3 regions of the Paenibacillus sp. fava2 genome follow, and region 1 is predicted to be linked to each of the others. Evidence: riboswitches for the same ligand, from Rfam matches in the RefSeq annotation. Region 1 holds a riboswitch; each other region holds the start of a gene.
The links. Region 1 has a riboswitch for cobalamin ahead of AC4G46_RS04815 (S-layer homology domain-containing protein). Riboswitches for the same ligand answer to the same signal wherever they lie in the genome.

Region 1 (4,780 bases):
GCCGATCGTGACCTCGACCCCGGCAGCTTTTGAAGTCACCGGCTTTGAAGTAAACGTAGCGTTATCCCAGACCCATGTAATCTGAGTAACCGTGACGTCAAAAGCCTCATCTTCCCCTGGCTGCGCCTTGGACAAAGTCACTGATTCAACAAGCTGGGTATCAGCACCCCCGTAATAGACGACAATCCGGTCAGAGCTCTTGAGGCTGAAATCCTTCATGCCTACATCCGGATACAGCCACTGTCCTCCGCGGACGACAGCATAGCTCCAGCCATCCCAGCCGCCGAACATTCCCGCAGCTACATTGCCGATGGCCGTAACATAATTGCCGGACGGATTCGTAAGCGCCAGCCCGTTCTGGGCAGCAACCTTCTCCAGCGCTTCGAGGGCATTGCCTGCATAGGCATTCCCTTGGCCCAGCGTACCCTGAGGTCCTTCAATTACAAGCGGTACATATACAAGCGGATTCTGCGCTGCCGGTTTAGTAAAATCATACAGCTTCCCGTTGCTTCCGCCGCTGAACAGATTATAGGCAACCAGCGCCTGCAGACCTTGTTCGGTAGCATACGCATTGACCTTCCCGCCTTCGTTATGGGCAAAACCTCCGCCGGCTGTAAAGAAGCTCAGCAGTCTTCCGGTCAGATCTCCTTCTGCTTTGGTAAACTCAGCTCCTGACGGATCTATGCCAAAGGAGGTCAAACCAATAATAACCTGGGCAGCACTTTCACTGTTGTCGCCGTATCCGCCTTTGCTGTCCTGCGCAGCGGATAACCAGGCTACCGCCTTCTGTCCGGCTGTCGCTACGCCCGGTTCATTCCGGTGTGCAGCCAGCGCCGTCAAAGCCATTGCTGTCATATCCGGGTCGCTTGCACCTGAGGACAGGGTAAAACCGCCATCCGCATTCTGCTTGGACAAAATCTCGCCGAGCAGCGCAGATTTGGTCCATTTCGCATCGCCCGGAATGGTATAATTACCGGAATCCAGTGCGAGCAGCGCATATACCGGGGCATTCAGGGTCTGCCCGCTGATTCTGGTATTGTTATAAATTTTCTCAATCAGATTGTAGCCTGCAGTGGTGCCGGTACCGGCATAATTCTCCGGATCAGCGCCGGCAGCCTTTACTGCGAGCACGATCCGGGCATAATCCGTTACACTGGAAAAGCTTCCGCCGGCAGCCTTCACCTTTTGTTCAAGTGCCTGCACATAGCTGTCAGGTACGGTATAGCCGGCCTGGGCCAGCCCGATGGCCTGCCATTCCGATGTCACACCGCTGCCCAAAATATATTCGGCAGTTTTATAGGTGGCCTCTTTTACAGTAACTTGTCCATTTTGCGCTACTGCCTCCAGAGTAACCGGCAGTTCCGAGGAGGAAGCGTCTGCTGCATACACAGCATCTGTTACACGTTCAGCACTTTGCACCGCTGAATCAGCGGCTGCATAGCTTTGTCCGGAGGGAACAACAGCGCCTCCAATAATCGAGATAACCAGCAATAAAGCCAGGCCAAGCCGCCAATACCTGGCAGAGAATTTCTTCTTCATTGTTAACCCCTTTTCTGTTAATAGAATGATCGTACAAATAGTGCAGTTAGCAGCACGGACTGGGATTCCCCCGCAGCCTCACTTGCCCAACATAAAAACCGCCCTGTTAAGGGCGGCCGGGAAGAATACAAATTAACGGCTGGACAGCTTGTAAGCTGAGCTTGCTGCTCACAGGCCGGCCATCAGCAGGCGTACCTTCTGCAAGGCGCGCATCTGCTCTAAGCCGCAGTTCATCTGCATGTGTTCCGCATTCTTACCCCACGAAGAAGTGAAACGTCCATGAAAAAAGGCAGGTCTCCTGGCTTATGCCTCATCGCTTCCCCTTTGCCTTCCCGTCAGCATAAACAGCCGGACAGTGGCGCATCCGCAGGAGTCGCTCTGCATTTACAGTGGCGGGACCGCGCCGGACTTGCACCGGCCTTCCCTATTAAGCGGTTCTATGAAACACAAGAACGCGCACCCTTTTCAATAGCTTATTAAATTTTAATATTCATAATCATATCTACTATTTCCCTCTATGTCCATAGAAAAGCTGTTACAATCTCATTCCATCCCATGTCAGCTATTAGCGGCGGAATAAAGCTGCACAGAGCTTGCTTCAACCAGCCGCTTGTGTCAGAAGGGGCGGTGTATATGCGGACTGCTCTTAATTGGCAACCACCTTATCTGCGCAGACTACCTTCTGCTCCTACCTAGACCAGACAACCACTAGCCATAAGGACTACACAAAGCATGAAGTCTGCCCAAGCACTTAAGCTACTCTAACTCAAACTACCTGCCACGTGAGCTAACCTGTCCTTGCAGACTACCTTTTACTTTTACACAGACCACTCTAACCACATCGGCTGTTCCAACCCAATATAGTTGGCCTAAACTCCCCGCCCTGGCAAGCTAACCTGTTCTCACAGACTATCTACCACTCCTACATAAACCAGACCAACCACTCGCAGACTACTTTACTCTTACACACGACCACCCCGACCACACGCAGACTACTTTATAAAAACTTGTCGCCGTAGCTAGTTGGAAAAAAGCAGCTTAATTTCACCGAAACCCTCATTCCGGCGTAATTAATTGGAAAATGGATACTTCATTTACTGGTTAAGCACACATTTCAGCAAAATCGCCTGAATTAAGTGGCAAATTTCCACTTAGTTCTGTTCATCACTTGTTTCGGCAGAGATTAGTTGTCTAAAATCCACTTAGTTACAACCAGGTGGCCGCAAAGAAACATAAACATGCTACCCGTCATCTGCGGATGGTTGTACTGCTCAGAATAGAGTATATGCTGCGAATAAGATCAAGTTAGTCTGCAAGAAAACGTTCCTCCACTCTGACTGCTCTCTGCACCAGTATTCTGTTGCCAGCTCCAACACATTCTGCTGAAAAAAAATCCTGAACGCACTCAAGCCGTCATCCGGCTGTTTGTGCTGTTCAGGATTATAATATTTGTTTATCAGTTAATTATGAAAAATAGTCGCTACTCCGCACCGGCAGTGCTCTCTGCACCAGCACCGTTTGTGCCGGATTCGCCAGTACTTGTCTCACCCGCTGTATTGCTTCCGCTGGTATTGTCACCAGTGTTATTGGTACCAGCTGAAGCATCAGGCGTGGCCTCAGCTGTGGCAGAAGGCTGTGCTGCCGGCGATGCGGTCACTCCCGCCGCAGGATCAGGCTGAACAATCAGCTTGTACTTACCGGCAGTAATCATATTGCCGGCTGCAAGCACGGCGCCCTGCTCCAGGTCAACGGTGACCTGGTAAGCCGGCGGAGACGAGACTGCCGCGCCGCCGTCTGTCCCAGCACCCGCGTTGTCCGCCGCGCCGCCGTCTGTCCCGGCACCCGCGTTGTCCGCCGCGCCGCCGTCCGTTCCGGCACCCGCGTTGTCCACCGCGCCGCCGTCTGTCTCGGCTCCCGCGTTATCCGCCGCGCCGCCATCCGTCCCGGCACCCGCGTTGTCCGCCGCACCGCCGTCCGTACCAGAGCCGGCCGCATCCGTGGCAGCGGCTCCCGGTTCCGGCGACGCCACCAGGCAGCTGCCCGTCGTTGCAACAACATCATACATGTCCGTCACCTCATCCCCGGACATGAGCCCAATTTCCGCCGGCTTAAAGGCGGAGCATTCCGCTGCATCCTCAAAGGTGAACACCAGCCTGGTCCCGGCAGTCCCGCCGCTGCCAAGCATAGCGGTAACCGTCGAGGCACCGCCGGCCCCGGAGCCAGTCGCCGGCTGCGCCGTGTCAGCAGGGTCCGGCCGCAGCAGGCTGACCGCTATAATGACCGCGATGATCACTAGCCCCAGAACAGAGCCGCTGATCAGGAGTTGAAATCGGCTGCGGCTGACCCACCGCGCCAGCGGTGAAGCCAGCTTGCTGCGGGCTTCATTGTAGATAGTCTGCAGCGCCGGTCCTGCGGCAGCTGCATAGCTTTTGCGGAAGTCACGGCTCTTGAACGCTTCACGGTCCTTGTTCATGAAATACTTCAGAATGGCCCGTTTATATCCCGGCCACAGCTTTTTATTCGAGACTGTGAACAGCCGGCTGCCCTGCGACCAGTCGAAGAAACGGTACACCGTCTCTTTATCTCCGCCCGCCTTGCGCACAACCAGCTCCAGCAAAGCCTCATAATCCAGCGGCCCGTCCTCGCGCTCACTGATATGATAGAAGGCCAGCGGCAGACGCTCAAAAGGCTCTGCACTGCGCATATCCTTCAGCCAGCGCCGTCCGAGCAGCTGCACATCGTCCAGCTCCCGCGGGGCAAGGCCGGCAAAAATCTTCTCATCCGGCTTCTCCTCGCCAAACCAGCGGTAGGCGGCCCGCAGGGCATTCGCCTTGCGTCTGCTGATGGAATCCAGCGGCGGCTGCCAGTCCTCAGCGTCACGGTAACGCAGGAACGAAATATCCAGCAGCTGCTCCAGCGTCAGCTCGTCCAGATCCACACGGCTGAGCAAGAAGCGGTCTGCAGCATCCGCAAGCTCCAGCAGCAGCGACATCGCCTCCGGATAGAGGCCGCTGCCTCTGCGCCGTTCTTTTTCGGCCTTTTCTACAAAATCATGGGCGGCCGCTACGGCGGCCACAGGATTGTTGTCCCCGGCCAGCTTTTCCAGCAGATATTCTTTGATCATATCCCGGGCGAAGGACTGCTGCAGCACCTCCGGCAATGACCGCCCCCAATGGAATACGAAGCGCATAACGTCCCTTGAATCAGCCGCAGCAGCAAGCCGGGATTCCATATAAGGCTC
Region 2 (4,780 bases), 620 kb from region 1:
GCAGGGCAGTAGGATAACGGCAAGCATGAGGATGACGGGATGGGCACATTTTGAGGTTTGACAATATTCCGTCCTTTTTGATAGGATTATTAATAATTTAAAGTATTTTAGACCGCGATGAGCGGCATATGTTCTTATAAACTATAGCAGAAGAGGTGCAGATGTGGCCAAAATAGTTGTTATCAACGGGACGCCGTCCCTGGTATCGCGGATTAACGCGGTCATTGAATATGCAGAGGCGGATCTGCGGGGGCGCGGTTTTGAAGTGGAACGGATTAATGTAGCCGAGCTTCCGGCAGAAGACCTGATCCATACCAAGTTCGAGAGTGAGGCTATTGTCAAAGCCAACGGGCTCGTAGCCGAAGCGGATGCCGTAATTGTTGTCAGTCCGGTATATAAGGCTTCTTACACAGGTGTACTCAAAACCTTCCTTGATCTGGTCCCGCAAAAAGGCCTGGCCGGCAAAATCGCACTTCCGCTCTTCATGGGCGGCAGCCTTGCGCATCTGCTGGCGATTGACTATGCGCTCAAGCCTGTACTGTCCGTATTGGGTGCCCGCCATATTCTGGGCGGCGTATACGCTGTTGATTCCCAGGCGGTGCGCAACGACCAGGGTGTCGTTGAGCTGGCCGACGAGCTCAAGCTGCGCCTGAACAGTGTGCTTGAGGAGCTGGCGGAAGAGACCGCGGCGAAGGCTGCGCGTAAAACGGTCTAGTTACGCAATCTATTGAAGCTGCTGAGATACAGCTGCTGCTACAGCAAAGCCCCGCACTGCCGGAAATCCGGCGGTACGGGGCTTTTGAGCTTTTTGAATGTGTACAAAATACAATAGAATGCCTTATTCCGCCAGCAGAATGCTGCAGCCACGGTGAGAATATAAACCTTCCATAAGCCCTGGTTTGATCTGGAATAGCGTCTTACGCAGCTTACAGCACCGCCGGCTGCCAATGCACAACCTCGCTGCCGGCCAGGCTGGCCGGGATATCAATAATCCGTTGGTTGCTGCTGCCCCGGTAAGGGAGCGTAGTGTCCTTGAGCTCTTCGACAAACCGGCCGTCGATGACAACCTGGCACATGGCCAGCAGGTTCCACTCCGGGGAGCCCGGAGCAGCGGTCAGCTCTTCGTACGTGTAGCCGGTATAAATCCAGACCGGGAAGTCCGGCAGCTCGGCGCGGAGCTCACGGAGGAAGCCGGAGGCCTCATCAGCGGAGAAAAAAGGATCGCCGCCCGCCAGCGTCAGTCCGTCCAGCAGCGGATTGGCAGCCATTTCGGCAATAATCTCGCGCTGCCGCTCCAGCGTGAACGGCTCGCCGAAATTGAAGTTCCAGGTCTTCGGATTGAAACAGCCGGGGCAGCGGTGGCGGCAGCCGCTTATAAAGATAACCGCCCGCATGCCCTCTCCTTCATTTATAGACTCCGGATAATAGCCGCAGATATTCATAGATGCTTGATGCGGTCTCTCACTTCAGCCTGCTTGGCGGCGTTGAAGCGGGTCTGGTAGTCGCCGGTCAGATATCCGGTTACCCGGCGCAGCCGGCGGATATGCACGTCATGTTCATGAACGCCACAGGAAGGGCAGTTGGTACCGATAACCCCTTCATAGCCGCAGCCGGAGCAGCGGTCAATCGGGTGGTTGATGCTGAAATAGCTGATTTGCTGCTCCAGCGCGTACTTGATGATTTTGACAAAAGCTGCCGGATTGCTCCGCGCATTCCCGTTCAGCTCTACATAAGAGATCGCGCCGGCATTGCAGTATTCATGGAACGGAGCTTCCAGGCTGATCTTCTGGGCTGCGCCAAGCTCATGGTACACAGGAATATGGAATGAGTTCGTGTAGTATTCACGGTCAGTTACGCCCGGGATCGATCCAAGTACCTTGCGGTCCACCTTGGTGAATTTGCCGGACAGGCCTTCAGCCGGTGTAGCGAACAGCGTGATGTTCAGATCCAGCTCATCGCTCTTGCGGTCGCAATATTCACGCATGTGGCGGACGATGGCCAGTGCTTTGGCGTGAACCTCCATGTCCTCGCCGTGGTGCTTGCCGTACATTGCCTTCATGCATTCTGCCATCCCGATGAAGCCGAGGGAGAGACTGCCGTGCTTGAGCAAATCTCCTACGATATCCTCGGGAGCGAGCGCCTCGCCGCCTTCCCATACGCCCTCACGCATCATGAAATCGGAGGCTTTGGCCTTTTGGGCAGCCTGGATGCGGAAACGGTGCAGCAGGCCTTCCAGCGCAATGTCCATATAGTGGTTGAGGTCATCGTAAAAGCCTTCTTCATCAGCCGCCAGCCGGCGTCCGGTAATGGTGCCGTGGGCCAGCCCGAGACGGACCAGGTTCAGTGTGTTAAAGGACAGGTTGCCCTTGCCGGAGCAGTGATTACGTCCAAAACGGTCGCCGAGCACACGCGTGCGGCAGCCCATGGTTGCGAATTCTGTATCCGGATCAGCCGGATCATAGTACTGCAGATTGAGCGGCGCATCCAGGTTGGCGAAGTTCGGATACAGTCTGCGGGCCGAGCATTCAGCCGCCTTCAGGAACAGCTCGTAGTTCGGGTCACCCTGCTGCTGGTTAACGCCCTGCTTGCATTTGAATATCTGGATCGGGAACACCGGCGTTTCACCGCTGCCCAGGCCGTTCATCGTTGCGGTCAGCAGGGAGCTGATAACCAGTTGGCCTTCCGGTGAAGTGCAGGTGCCGTAGTTGATGCTGGTAAAAGGAATCTGTCCGCCCGAGCGGCTGGACATCGTATTCAGGTTGTGGATCATACTCTCTGCAGCCTGCAGCGTTTCGATCTCGGTCTCTTTCTGTGCGAAGCGGAAGGAGCGCGGATACTGCTCAGCCAGATCGCTGCGGCTCATCGTGATCTCTCCGGCGATTTCGCTTGCCTCGCCTTCCTCAAAGTAGCCAAGACCCTTGCGGAACAGCTTGGCGAAGGATTTGGTCACATATGGCGCAAGGTCAAAGTCAATTTTGTTGGCGGATACGCCGCCGTACTGGGCATTCTGCTGGGACTGGAAGATTATCGCCACCAGCGACATTGCCGTCATAATCGAGTTAGGAGGGCGGACGCTGCCGTTGCCGGTGTTGAAGCCTTCGCGCAGCAGGCGCTCGAACGGAATGAAGATGCAGTTGGTTGTTCCGATAGCGTATTGGTCCAGGTCATGGACATAAACGACGTTATCGAGCGTTGCCTGTACGAGCTGCGGCGGCATGGTGAAATTGCGGGCATACCATTTGGAATATTCACTGCCGAATTTACTCATTTTTCCGGAAAAGCTTTCTCCGTTCAGGTTCGCATTCTCACGCAGCAGATCCAGATCGGCGCTGTCGATAATGTCCCGGCCTAAATGTATCAATTCATTCAGAAGAACCTCCTGTGCAGCTTGTCCGCTATTGTGCCGTTTCTCCAGCAGCGTCATATGTAACTCTCTCCTCTCGGTATAGTGGTCCGTTAAATCTATTTAATCCTCAATATGTAGTCTGTCTGAGCCCAGTAAAAAGGCACCTCCCGCCTTGGAGGCGGAAAATGCCCGGATGCGTTCTAAATACCCGTATAAGCGGATATTTGCCAGAGGTCTGGGTGTCAGGAGAAGGGGCATGATCTGCCTTCTTATCCTTTGCAGAAGCCGATACCTGAAGGCAATAGGGACTATCGTCCTCAGGTATCGGCAGCCTGATGTCCCGGTCATCCGGGTAGGCTGATTCTGCTGCTGCAGGCCGCATACGGACACCTCTCCTGTTCCTCGCAGGGGTCAATAATGGTGCCCGGAAACAGGCAGGTCTCCTGGCTCCCGGTTCATCCAGCGGCTCCTTCCCGGGGGCTTGTCCGCCCTCCAGTGGCCTATGCCGTGGGTGCGCCTGACAGGAAGTGTTCTCCCGGCGGGCAATCCGGTTACAGTGGCGGGACCGCAGCGGATTTGCACCGCGCTTCCCTATTAAGCTTGTACTCTCTTATCAAGAGTAAAGCACCTGCTTCCACTATATTTGGTTGATGAATATAAAAATACCCCAATATATTGTGTTTGTAAACCATTATTTACAAAGCCGCGCGGGGAGCGGCTTCAGCCCGCTTACTCACAGGTGATCCACAACTAGTCCACAGGTAATCCACAGCCTGATGCTAAATGGAGGCCGGCAGGATTCATAAATTGTCCGAAAAGCTGCCACAAAGACTCCATAAATCTAGTGATTCTGACACTAGATTTACAGAGACCGGCTTAGCGGTGGTATAGGGTTTATGTAGAGGGAGAATGATGAATTTTTTGTGGCTAAATTTGTGGCAGAACTGTGGAGTTGCTACAATGAAGGTGATTAAAGGCCACAAATTTTTGTCAGGAGGGATCTAACGATGGCAATTGGTGAAGTTACAGTCATTCCGATCGGCACAGGCAGTACCAGTCTGAGCAGCTATGTGGCTGACATGCAGCGCGTGCTGCAGACGGTGGAGGGAATTACCTTTGAGCTGACCTCCATGGGAACGATTATCGAGGGTCCGGTATCCAGAATTCTGGCGGCTGTAGAGGCGCTGCACGAGTCTCCGTTCAATGCCGGGGCACAGCGTGTATCCACTTCACTCAAGATTGATGACCGCCGTGACAAGCCTTCCACAAGCCGCAGCAAGCTGCAGTCGGTCGAGCAGAAGCTGCAGGACGGTCAGGTGTAGCGCAGGATAAAAGAGTCTTGGCGAATTTCGCCAAAAGTTGTATAATATTTTTTGTTTGACGGGTATCCCAAGCTTCAGGCTGGTGTAGCTCAGGGGTAGAGCAACGCACTCG
Region 3 (4,780 bases), 1.1 Mb from region 1:
GAGGTTCCGCTGCAGCCGGGGCGCAGCGGACAGTTACCGCTGTAATATATTTCTTGCCGGTGAGTTAACCGGCTGGTTCGGCAAGGGCTGCGCCATCCGTATAGAACAGCTCAACGACCAGATCGTCGTTGTAGTTGCCGAAGCCTTTGCCGAACAGGGTGAGTCCGCCGATATGCTCGGCATCCTCCTCAACCGAGAGGCGGAAGGTCCATTGCTTGTCACGGATGCCGACTTGATCGAGCGTAATATCCGAGAGCTTGAGGCCGTCCATAAAGGTTCCCTTCGGCGTTATGCGCAGCTGCTTCAGCAGCCCGTACTGGTTGGTAAGCGCAGGCCACCAGGAGGGGGTATACTTGCCGCGGCTGTCCCCGTAGTCGCCTGGACTCGTCCAGAAGCCGAGCACAGTGCCGTTCAGGGTAAAGGTGATGTCCGAAGGCCAGTTATTATTGATCGACGGTGCCTCGGAGGCGATTTCCATTGTAACCACAAGCTCCTCCGGCTGCTGGCTGGATAACAGGAAATTGGGAATTTTGTATTCGACAAAGCCTTTACCGAACCAGAGAATGCCGGCATTCATCCGCTCCATATCCCAGAAGTAGCGCGGATCGTCGAAGCTGCCAATCACCTGTGTGGTGGTGGCAAGGCCGCAGGTCGGTTCAATCTGGAAGTCGGAGTAATGTCCGACAGGAATCTCCTTGCGGTGGGCTTTACGCTCTGTTTTGTCCGGGGCCGGGAAGAGAATCTCAGCCCGCTCGGCCGCAAGGGAGCAAATCTTCTGCAGCCCGCTCTTTCCGGGAGCCATATGGGTAGTAATCAGCCCGGCCGCCTCCAGCTTGCGCACATGCATCGTCATGATGGCACTGCTGAGATTCACTGCACCGGCCAGCTCCTTGACGTTCATCGGCTGTACCGCAAGCAGCCGGAGCATGTGCAGGCGTACTGCACTGGATAAGGCTTCATAGACCGGCAGAGAGTCTTCGGTAAGATCAAGTTTCATGGTGAACCTCCGTTACATGTTAATTAATTAATAATTATATTAGTTAAGGCGATTTTACACAAGCCAAATCAAAGAAAGCTTCCGGTTCACTTTTATCACAGACAAGCTTGCACGCAGATTATTATAATGTACTCGATAAAATAGCAAGCGAACAAGGTGCCCTTGCCAGAGCAAGGGGTAACAGGGAATCGGGTGCAACTCCCGAGCGGTCCCGCCACTGTAAGAAAGAGCCAGGCTCCAGCATGTCACTCGGGCAAGTACCGGGGAAGACGGGGCAGGGCGTTATGATTTCGAGCCAGGAGACCTACCTTGTAAGCGCACACCACGACTCTACGCGGATAGGAGCGGTGTACGAATAGGTTCAGGAATCGAGGATGTCCGGCACTGCTGCAGGCAGAGGGCTCTCTTTTGCATACCTGATGACGTACATATACTCCCGCCCCTCAAAGGGCGGGAGTTTTTGGTCTGCTGCTGTACAAAACAGTGATTTTGGAAGGGGAAAAGGTATGGGGAAAAGCGGAATTTGGCGTTTTGCAGCGCTGATCGCGGGATTTACCGTCTATTTTTTGCTGAATGAACCGGGCACGGCGGCAGCGATGCACATCATGGAGGGATTTTTACCTGTAGGCTGGGCTGTTTTCTGGTGGGCAGTGTTTATCCCGTTTTTTGTGCTGGGCATTGTCAGGCTGAACCAAATGACCAGGGATAACCCGGAGCTGAAGCTGCTGCTCGGCTTGTCCGGGGCATTCACCTTTGTGCTGTCGGCGCTCAAAATGCCCTCCGTCACCGGCAGCAGCTCCCACCCGACCGGGACAGGCCTCGGCGCAATCATGCTGGGGCCGGTGCCAATGAGTGTGATCGGCTCGGTAGTGCTGCTGTTCCAGGCGTTATTGCTGGCGCACGGCGGCATAACGACACTCGGGGCAAATGCTTTTTCGATGGCGGTGGCCGGACCGTTTGCCGGCTATGCGGTGTACAGGCTGATCATGAAATCCGGCGACCGTGAAAAGCTGGCCGTATTCTGTGCCGCTGCGGCCGCAGATCTGATGACCTATGTGGTGACATCGTTTCAGCTGGCTGTTGCTTTTCCGGCGGCAGACGGTGGTGTGGTTGCTTCATTGATGAAATTCGGCGGGATTTTTGCAATAACCCAGATTCCGCTGGCGGTAAGCGAGGGGCTGCTGACGGTGCTGCTGTGGAACTGGCTGAAGTCATACAGTCCGAATGAGCTGTCACTGCTCAAGCGGCAAACGAAAGGGGGGAGCCTGTAATGAAAAGCATATGGAAAAACGGGCTGATGCTGCTTGCGGTTGTCCTTCTGGTGGTGCTGCCGCTGCTGTTTGTGAACGGGGAGTTCGGCGGAGCCGATGATGCCGCGGAGGGAATAATCACCGAGATTGCCCCGGACTATAAGCCCTGGTTCGGACCGCTGACGGAGCTGCCGGGTGAAACAGAGAGCATGCTGTTTGCGCTGCAGGCGGCAATCGGAGCGGGAGTGATCGGGTACACCATAGGACTGCTGAGAGGCAGGCAGGACCGGCAGAAGCTGAATGATCAGAAGAATTGATGCCTGTGTATCCATGAATGCACTGCGCCTGCTGTCTCCCATGTGGAAAAGCCTGTTCGCTGCACTGATGTTCGTCCTTGCCTGCACGCTGCATCCGGTACTGCAGGCCGGGATTACGGTCTGGATGATGGTATGGTGTACAGTCTATGCCCAAATTCCGCTGCGTGTCTACGGGCTGTTGTCCGGTACGGCGCTGCTGTTCTGCGTTATGAGCATGCCGGCGCTGCTGCTGGAATTCGGTCATTCTGCAGGCGGCCAGCAAGTGGGCCTTATTCAGCTTCCGGCACTGCCGCTGTACATCACGGAGGACGGGCTACAGCGTGCCGGACTTCTGCTGGCAAGGGTGGCCGCCTGCATGAGCTGTTTTCTGTTCCTTATTTTTACAACGCCGTTCCATGAGCTTCTTCAAGTGCTCCGCAGGCTGCGGATGCCGCAGATTGTGCTGGAGCTGATGCTGATTATGTACCGTTTCCTGTTCATACTCGGGGATACGGCGCAGGGCATGCTGCTGGCACGGACACTGCGCGGCGGGAAAAGGGGCTTCCGGGACAGGCTGCGTGAGACTGCTGAAATGGCAGGAGCCTTGTTTGCCGGTACGATGCGCCGTTATTACGGGCTGTCCCAGGGGCTGACAGCCCGCGGATTTACCGGGGAGATCATGCTGCCCCCTTATGTGGCGCGGCCGGTACCGCTTAAATATTCTTTGCAGGCCTACGCGGGCATTGTGTTGCTGCTGCTCGCGCAGTGGTGGATTGTAAGTCATTAGAAGACGCGCAAGCGGAGGGCTGTAAGGCCCGGGAGATTCCGCACAGCAAATCATTCAGCCGGGATAGGCCCGGAATTAAGGAGATTGCAACAGATATGGAATACAGTCTGTCTTTTGACGGTGTCGTGTTCCGTTATCCGGACACGGCGGAGCCGGCCCTGAAGGAACTGAGCTTTAAGGTCCCGCAGGGCAGCAGAACGGCAGTGCTCGGCCATAACGGCTCAGGCAAATCTACACTGTTCCTGCATGCCGTCGGCGTGCTGCGCCCGCAGCAGGGCTGCATCACAGTATCGGGCAGACCGCTCGTCTATTCGCGCAAGGAGCTGGGGAGGCTGCGGCGCACTGCGGGTCTGGTGTTCCAGGACCCCGAGCAGCAGCTGATCCTGAGTACCCCGCAGGATGATATTTCTTTCGGGCTGCGGGGTACCGGGATGGATGAAAGGGAGATCCGCCGGCGCTGCAGTGAAGTGATTGAACTGCTGAAGCTGGAGGAATTCACAGACAAGCCGATCCATCAGCTCAGCCTGGGCCAGAAAAAGCGGACCGCACTTGCAGGTGTGCTGGCAATGCAGCCGGAGCTGATTCTGCTCGATGAGCCGACAGCCTATCTGGATCCAATGTCTGAAGCGCAGCTGCTCTCCGGTCTGGAGAGCATCCATGCTGCGGGAACGACAGTTGTGATGGCCACGCACGATATGAACCTGGCTTACCGCTGGGCGGACTGGATTATTGTGCTGGACCGCGGAAGCTGCCTGGCGGAGGGGACGCCCGGGGAGATTTTTGCCGGACACGCTGCGCTGCAGGCAACCGGCCTTGGCATGCCGCTGCTGGCTGATCTGTGGTACAGCCTGCCCGGCCGTCTGACGGCAGGATACCCGGCTCCCCGGACGGCGGGGGATTTCAAGGACATTCTGCAGCAGCTGCTCTGAAGTACTGAGGGCAGCATGTAACAGATCTACATTAGAACGGGGGAGACAGGAATGGAGAAGCAAGGAAAGCTGCTGATTATCGGCTTTGGCCCCGGCGCGCTTGAGCAGATTACCGGGCGTGCGCTGGCGGCAATTGAAGAGAGCGAGGCTGTGATCGGATACAACACCTATGTGGAGCTGATCAGGCCGCTGCTGACACATCAGGAGATTGTCGGCACCGGAATGACCGAGGAGGTCAGCCGGGCCCAGGAAGCGGTGCGCCGGGCCGAGGCAGGCCAGACGATTGCTGTTATTTCCAGCGGGGATGCCGGTGTATACGGTATGGCCGGTCTGGTCTATGAGGTGCTGATGGAGCGGGGCTGGAGTCCTTCAGGCGGAGTTGAAGTCGAGGTCATTCCGGGAATATCGGCCATTCAGTCCTGCGCCTCGCTTCTGGGGGCGCCGGTGATGCATGATTCCTGCACGATCAGCCTGAGCGACCATCTTACGCCGTGGGACAGCATCGCGGCGCGTGTTGAGGC

Region 2: another riboswitch for cobalamin. It lies ahead of AC4G46_RS02115 (anaerobic ribonucleoside triphosphate reductase); the one in region 1 lies ahead of AC4G46_RS04815 (S-layer homology domain-containing protein).
Region 3: another riboswitch for cobalamin. It lies ahead of AC4G46_RS09255 (energy-coupling factor ABC transporter permease); the one in region 1 lies ahead of AC4G46_RS04815 (S-layer homology domain-containing protein).

Annotation. Positions count from the first base shown of each region.
Region 1 covers NZ_CM177755.1:1,099,345-1,104,124, reverse strand. The annotation lists gene AC4G46_RS04815 (S-layer homology domain-containing protein) at 1-1,539, opposite strand, end outside; cobalamin riboswitch at 1,811-2,018, opposite strand; gene AC4G46_RS04810 (GAP1-N2 domain-containing protein) at 3,020-4,780, opposite strand, start outside.
Region 2 covers NZ_CM177755.1:475,144-479,923, forward strand. The annotation lists gene ssuE (NADPH-dependent FMN reductase) at 164-715, shown strand; gene nrdG (anaerobic ribonucleoside-triphosphate reductase activating protein) at 927-1,442, opposite strand; gene AC4G46_RS02115 (anaerobic ribonucleoside triphosphate reductase) at 1,439-3,424, opposite strand; cobalamin riboswitch at 3,763-3,993, opposite strand; gene AC4G46_RS02120 (MTH1187 family thiamine-binding protein) at 4,354-4,668, shown strand; tRNA gene AC4G46_RS02125 (tRNA-Thr) at 4,747-4,780, shown strand, end outside.
Region 3 covers NZ_CM177755.1:2,220,283-2,225,062, forward strand. The annotation lists gene AC4G46_RS09250 (ArsR/SmtB family transcription factor) at 65-997, opposite strand; cobalamin riboswitch at 1,135-1,323, shown strand; gene AC4G46_RS09255 (energy-coupling factor ABC transporter permease) at 1,504-2,268, shown strand; gene AC4G46_RS09260 (energy-coupling factor ABC transporter substrate-binding protein) at 2,268-2,564, shown strand; gene cbiQ (cobalt ECF transporter T component CbiQ) at 2,548-3,330, shown strand; gene AC4G46_RS09270 (energy-coupling factor ABC transporter ATP-binding protein) at 3,426-4,259, shown strand; partial or broken gene cobJ (precorrin-3B C(17)-methyltransferase) at 4,311-4,780, shown strand, end outside.